Linked DNA regions of Marinobacterium aestuarii. The protein of the gene in region 2 interacts with the protein of the main gene of each other region in a pairwise test. Links are inferred from orthologs where the notes say so. Each region holds a gene or a part of one and is shown on either strand. Other genes may lie near its edges.

Region 1 (3,256 bases), 310 kb from region 2 along the record:
GCCTGCTGATTACCATACTGCTGGTGGGTCTGGCGTCCCTGGTGCTGGGTATGGGCCTGCCGGTGACTGCGGCCTATATAGTGCTCGCGACCCTGTCGGCGCCGGCGCTCTATAACCTGATCGCTGAAACCAAGCTGATCGAGCTGATGGTCAGCGGTGGGCTGCCGGAAGCCGCACGCATGATCTTTATGCTGGTGGATCCGGAGAAGGTGGCGCTGCTGGCATCCCCCATGTCCGAGATCGATGCCAAGGCGCTGCTGGCGCTGGTACCGCCGGACTTTATGGGGCAGCTGATGACCCAGGCGGTGGATCCGGTGGTGCTGTCCATGGCGCTGCTGTCGGCCCACATGATTATCTTCTGGCTGTCGCAGGATTCCAACGTTACGCCGCCGGTGTGCCTTACGGCCTTTGCCGCGGCAGCGATTGCCAAGACGCCTCCCATGGCGACGGGCTTTACCGCCTGGAAGATCGCCAAGGGCCTCTATGTAGTGCCGCTGCTGTTTGGCTATACCAACCTGATTGGCGGCTCGGCGGAAGAAGTGATGCGGGTGTTCGTGTTCGCGCTCTTCGGTCTCTATGCCTTCGTGGGCTTTATGGAAGGGCACCTGGAGAGCAAGCTGAACCTACCCTTGCGGCTGATCTGCGGTGCGGCCGGTACGGCCATGCTCTGGCCCCACGACATGTGGTCGGTGGATCTGGCGGGCCTGGCGGTCTTTATCGCGCTCTTTATGTACAGCCGTCGCGGTATTGGCGCGGTCGCGACCGCTCGTTAAGACACTTAGCCGAACGATCAAGGCCGGGTTCATTGAACCCGGCCTTTTTTACCCAGACACAGGGCAATGCATGAACAATAACTATGATTTTATCGTCATCGGCGGCGGCATCCTCGGCATGTCTACCGCATGGCAGCTGCAGCAGGCCTATCCCGGCCAGTCGGTACTGGTACTCGAAAAGGAGCTTGGGCCGGCGCAGCATCAGACCGGGCATAACTCCGGTGTAATTCACGCCGGGGTTTACTACAAGCCTGGCAGCCTCAAGGCGCGCTTCTGTCGCGAGGGCAATATCGCCACCCGTGCCTTCTGTGATCAGTACGGCATCAAGTACGACAGCTGCGGCAAGCTGCTGGTGGCCACCAATGAGGCCGAATACCGCCGCATGCAGGCACTGATTACTCGATGTGAAGAGAACGGTATCGAGATCGAGGTGCTGTCCGAGACGCAGCTCAAAGCGCGCGAGCCCAACATCAGCGGCGTAGGAGCCATCCTTGTGCCCTCAACCGGCATTGTGAGCTTCACGGAGATCACCGTGCAGATGGGCAAACTGGTGGAAGCGGCCGGCGGCACGGTTAAATTTGCCACCGAAGTCACCGCCATTGATGAAAGCAGCGATGGCGTAGAGGTGAATACCAGCGGCGGTACTTTCAGGGGACGCTATCTGGTGGCCTGCGCCGGCCTTATGGCGGATCGCGTGGTGCGGCTGCTGGGGCTTGAACCGAGCTTCAAGATACTGCCGTTTCGCGGCGAGTATTTTTTGCTGCCCCCTGAACATAACCGCATCGTCAATCATCTGATCTACCCGATTCCGGACCCGGACCTGCCGTTTCTGGGGGTGCATCTGACCCGCATGATCGATGGCACTGTGACCGTGGGCCCCAATGCGGTGCTGGCGTTCAAGCGCGAAGGCTATCGCAAGACCGATATCAGCCTTAGGGATAGTCTGGAGATGCTGTGCTATTCGGGCCTGCGCCGGGTGTTGCTGAAAAACTTTCGCGCCAGCCTGTCCGAGTTCAGAAACTCCCTGTTCAAGCGCGGTTATCTGAAACTGGTGCAAAAATACTGCCCACAGCTGCGACTGGAAGATCTGACACCGTACCCCGCCGGCATCCGTGCCCAGGCCGTAACGCCCGATGGCGCTCTGGTGGACGACTTCCTGTTCGTCAACACCCAGCGCGCGCTGGTGGTATGTAACGCGCCGTCGCCGGCAGCCACTTCCGCGATACCCATAGGGGCCCACATCGTCACGCAGCTTAAGGGGCTGGTAGAGGCTTGAGCTGATAGCTGATAGCTGACAGCTGTAAGTTGTGATGCCGCTCCTGTATACCGTCAAAGCCCCCTGACTGCAGTGGAATGCGTCTATGCTTAGCTGAACATTTGGCAGCAGGGGAACGAGCTCATGCAGCAGACGCAAGGCGTTATCGGGCGCTGGCGCAGGCGTTATATCAGCGGGCCTGTGCTGCGACGCATCAAGGCGCTATTGCCACCCATTTCGGATACCGAACGCGAGGCACTGGAGGCGGGCGGGCTCTGGTGGGATGCACAGCTGTTGTCCGGCAAGCCCGACTGGGCGCAGTTGCTGGCCTCGGGTACGCCGCGCCTGAGTGACGAAGAGCAGGCCTTTCTGGATGGCCCGGTCACGCAGTTGTGCAGCCTGATCGATGACTGGGATCTTACGGTGCAGCAGCGGGCTGTGCCCCAGCCCATCTGGGACTTTCTGCGTCAGCAGCGTTTTTTCGGTATGATTCTGCCTAAGGAATTCGGTGGCCTGGGCTTTTCGGCCTCCGCCCATTCTGCGGTGGTGATGCGACTCTCGTCCCGCAGCATCGCCGTGGCCGTTACCGTGATGGTGCCCAACTCCCTGGGGCCCGGCGAACTGCTGCTGCACCACGGTACCGATGCACAAAAAGACTATTACCTGCCGCGCCTGGCCGATGGCCGGGAGATTCCCTGTTTTGCCCTTACCAGCCCTGAAGCCGGCTCTGATGCCGCCTCCATGACGGATCGGGGCATTGTCTGTTATGGCGACTACCAGGGCGAGCAGGTGCTGGGCATGCGCGTCAGCTGGGGCAAACGCTATATCACCCTGGGGCCGGTGGCGACCCTGATGGGTCTGGCCTTTAAACTCTATGATCCCGATCACCTGCTGGGGGATGTCGAATCCATTGGCATTACAGTCGCGCTGGTGCCCACCAATACCCCCGGCATCAATATTGGCGAGCGGCATTACCCTGCGCTCCAGGCCTTTCTTAATGGTCCCAACGAAGGCGAGGATGTCTTCATGCCCATGGACTGGGTGCTGGGGGGCCAGGACTGCGTCGGCCAGGGCTGGAAAATGCTGATGAGCGCGCTGGCTGCCGGGCGCAGCATATCGCTGCCATCCTTGAGCGTAGGTGCCGGCAAATTGGCGGCCCGCACCACCGGTGCCTATGCCCGTATTCGCTATCAGTTCGGCCTGCCGGTGGGACGCTTTGAAGGCGTGC
Region 2 (3,265 bases):
CCTTCCTGACTCAGGGCATCCTTGTCGCGGGTTTGAGAGGCCGGCAGGATGAACAGGTTCGGCGTGCGCTTGTCCTTGATCAGGGCCTGATTGAGAGTTGCTTCCTTGTTGATGACATTAACGAAGTCATACACCACGCGCCGCTCACAGCCCATGATCAGATCAAGGTTACGCAGGCCAACGTCAAAATCGATAATAGCGGTTTTAAAACCCCGTAAAGCAAGACCTGTGCCGATGGCGGCGCTACTGGTCGTTTTGCCCACGCCCCCCTTGCCAGAGGTCACCACGATAATTTTAGCCAACACCCTCTCCTCAATTCTGCCTGCTTCACCCGGTTCGGGAGTATTCATCAAAGCGCATCCACATGCAACGTGTCGTCTTGCAGATACACCTGTGACGGCGCCTTCCAGGTTAGCTCGCGCAAACTGTCGCTCAGTTTGAAATTGCCGGCCACGGACACCAGCTCCGCTTCCAGGCTCTGGCAGAAAATGCGCGCCTGTACATCGCCGCGCACACCCGCCAGGGCGCGGCCGCGCAGGGGACCATATACATGAATGTGGCCATCGGCCAGGATTTCGGCACCTTCACTCACGGCGGCCATAACAATCAGGTCGCTGCCCTCGGCGTACACTTGCTGACCGGAGCGGATCGGGCGGGTAATAATCTTGCTGGGGCGATGTACCAGCTTTTCCTCCACCACGGTTCGCACCACCACCTCAGGCTCAGCTGTCGCCGCGACTTGTGGCGGCGCCGGTTCCGGCACAGGGGCACGTCCGCCCTGCCCGGCTGGAATCAGCACCAGCCCGGTGGCCTCCAGTACATCTCCCAGCGCCGCCGGTGCACCCTTGAATGCCATGGGGCGCAGGCCGAAGTCACGACACAGGGCGATCAATTCCGGAAAATCGATGGGCGGTACATCCGCCTCAAGTTTTTCAAGGCTGATAACCACGGGTGTCTGATGGAAAAACATCGGCGCCTGACGCACCTTGGCACTGAGCTCTGCACTGAAGTCGGCACGGGAATAGCGGTACAGTTCGAGTACGATCGCGGTTACAACACTTCCTTTTAACTGGAAGCTAAGTTGATTCATGCACCTGGTCCTTCTGCTGCGGCACTGCGCCGGCCCTAAAGCCGGTCATTCTACTGAACTTGCGCCATCAAGGGATAGCGACTTACAGCTGATGGTCGTGAATGAAGCTATTGAGGCTGTCGTAGGTCCAGGCTGAACCATCGGGGCAGAGGTGGCCGTGCTCGTTGAGCTTGTCGACCATGACCTTGAGATTATCGCCCTTCTTGCGCAAGCCACGGACAAACCCCATGGCCTCGTCAATGCGAAGCTGACGCGCCGGATCAGGCGCCTCATTGTCCTTCTTGCGTGTTACGACCACCTTGATTGATTTGCTCATGCTGCGTTCCTGCGCTGATGATTATGGGCAATATAATGCCGTTTTAAGACGCGCGGGCGCAAGCCTGTACAAAGTCAGGGACAAGCAACAAGATAGGCGAAAGGCGAAAGGCGAAAGCATAACGAATAACGAATAACGAATAACGAAGATATAACGCGGGGCGGGCATAAACGGATCGAGCACTCAACAGCCGGGCGCCATGGCGACGCCCGGTACGCAGGATCAATCCTTGCGCGCGGTCACTTCCAGCAGGTGGTAACCGAACTGGGTCTTGACCGGACCCTGAACCGTGTTCAGCGGCGCGCTGAATACAACCTGGTCGAACTCAGGCACCATCTGGCCGCGGCCAAAGTTGCCCAGATCACCACCACGGGCGCCGGACGGGCAGTCGGAGAATTCGCGTGCCGCTGCGGCGAAATCGCCACCGGCTTCAATGCTGGCCTTCAGTTCCAGACATTTGGCTTCGCTTTTAACCAGGATGTGACGTGCACTTGCAGTTGCCATATTCGCTCCACTCGCTCTGTTGCGTTTGTCAGGCCCGTCAGCTTCGCCGATCAGGGCGTTGCTGACAACCTTTGGAAATCAATTAATGGTGGTGACCGCCCACACCGTGGGCATGGCCGTGGGAGACTTCTTCGGCGCTGGCGGCGCGTACATCGGTAACTTCAACATCAAAGGTGATCGTCTTGCCCGCCAGCGGGTGGTTGGTATCCACGGTCACCATGAACTTGCCGACTTTCAGGATCTGTACCTGGCGCCCGCCCTGATCTGTCTGCACCGTGGCAACCATGCCTGGGCGCCACTTTTTCGAACCCTGCAGATGCTTGAGCGGAATGCGCTGCTCGGAGTCTTCAGTACGCGAACCATAGGCATCTTCCGGTGCCAGGGTCACACTGAATACGTCGCCGGCACTGTGCCCTTCCAGCGCCTTTTCCAGCCCGGCCATCATGTTCTGATGCCCGTGCAGGTACGCCATAGGGTCGCCCTTGCGGCTGTTTTCCAGTTCGTTACCGTCGGCATCGTGCAGGTTGTAATGGAACTGCACCACGCAATCTTTGGTGATCTCCATCGAGTCACTCCCACCAGTTTTCAAAGCGCGCCAGTATCGTGCAAACGCCGCCGACGGGCAAGCCCCGACGGCGGCGTTTGCAAAAGCGCCATCCCTGTGATCAATCAGTCGTCGTCGGTATCCGGCACCGGCGGCTTTTTGGACCGCAGCATGGGGGCGAAACCATCGTCCGACACCACCTTGCTCTTGGCCCGCCCAGGCCTTGGCCGCTCGACAGCATTCTTGAGCTTGTTGCGCGCCTTGCGCCCCATGGGAGCCGCTGCTGCCTGTACCGGCACACGCGGCGGCTTGACCGGTTCAGGCACCAGCCCCTTAAACTTGCCGACCATGCCCGCAATGGTGGAATACTCGATATCCTGCTGCAGCATGCGACGGATACGCGTCAGGCTATCCCAGTCCTTGGGCCCCACCAGAGAGATGGCATCACCCTTGGCACCGGCGCGGCCGGTTCGGCCGATACGGTGCACATACTCTTCGCTGTGCCGCGGCAGATCAAAGTTGATCACCAGAGACACATTGAGCAGATCGAGCCCGCGCGATGCCAAATCGGTTGTCACCAGCACCTGCTGCTGGCCGCGACTGAAACCATCCATGATGCGATTACGCTCGCTCTGGGCCAGCTCACCGCTCAGTGCTGCGGTTTTGAGGCCGCGTTCGCCAAGCCACTGAGCCAGACGTTCGGTATCACCGCGCGTGGCGGTGAAAATAATGACCTGCAGAAATTTTTCATCCTTCAGCAGATGCGCCAGCAGTGCCTGCTTGTGATCCAGATGATCGCATAGGAAAAAGC

What was found.
Region 1: the proteins of A8C75_RS13405 (region 2) and lhgO interact in binary tests that used the Escherichia coli proteins (3 or more experiments, as listed by UniProt). The link is inferred for Marinobacterium aestuarii from one-to-one orthologs.

What each region holds. Positions count from the first base shown.
Region 1 is NZ_CP015839.1:2,753,606-2,756,861, reverse strand. Bases 9-2,946 are described here. They hold lhgO (L-2-hydroxyglutarate oxidase), read left to right. Parts: upstream 9-843; coding sequence 844-2,049; downstream 2,050-2,946. Other genes in these bases: A8C75_RS12070 (acyl-CoA dehydrogenase), read left to right, coding at 2,173-2,946; A8C75_RS12080 (TRAP transporter permease), read left to right, coding at 9-773. In the rest of the region: more of A8C75_RS12080, read left to right, coding at 1-8; more of A8C75_RS12070, read left to right, coding at 2,947-3,256. UniProt on the Escherichia coli protein: Catalyzes the dehydrogenation of L-2-hydroxyglutarate (L2HG) to alpha-ketoglutarate and couples to the respiratory chain by feeding electrons from the reaction into the membrane quinone pool.
Region 2 is NZ_CP015839.1:3,058,801-3,062,065, forward strand. What follows is about bases 270-3,216. They hold A8C75_RS13405 (peptidylprolyl isomerase), read right to left. Parts: upstream 1,911-3,216; coding sequence 1,629-1,910; downstream 270-1,628. Other genes in these bases: minD (septum site-determining protein MinD), read right to left, coding at 270-302; minC (septum site-determining protein MinC), read right to left, coding at 350-1,090; A8C75_RS13400 (hypothetical protein), read right to left, coding at 1,173-1,406; A8C75_RS13410 (FKBP-type peptidyl-prolyl cis-trans isomerase), read right to left, coding at 1,993-2,475; A8C75_RS13415 (DEAD/DEAH box helicase), read right to left, coding at 2,580-3,216. Also shown: more of minD, read right to left, coding at 1-269; more of A8C75_RS13415, read right to left, coding at 3,217-3,265. UniProt on the Escherichia coli protein: PPIases accelerate the folding of proteins. It prefers amino acid residues with hydrophobic side chains like leucine and phenylalanine in the P1 position of the peptides substrates.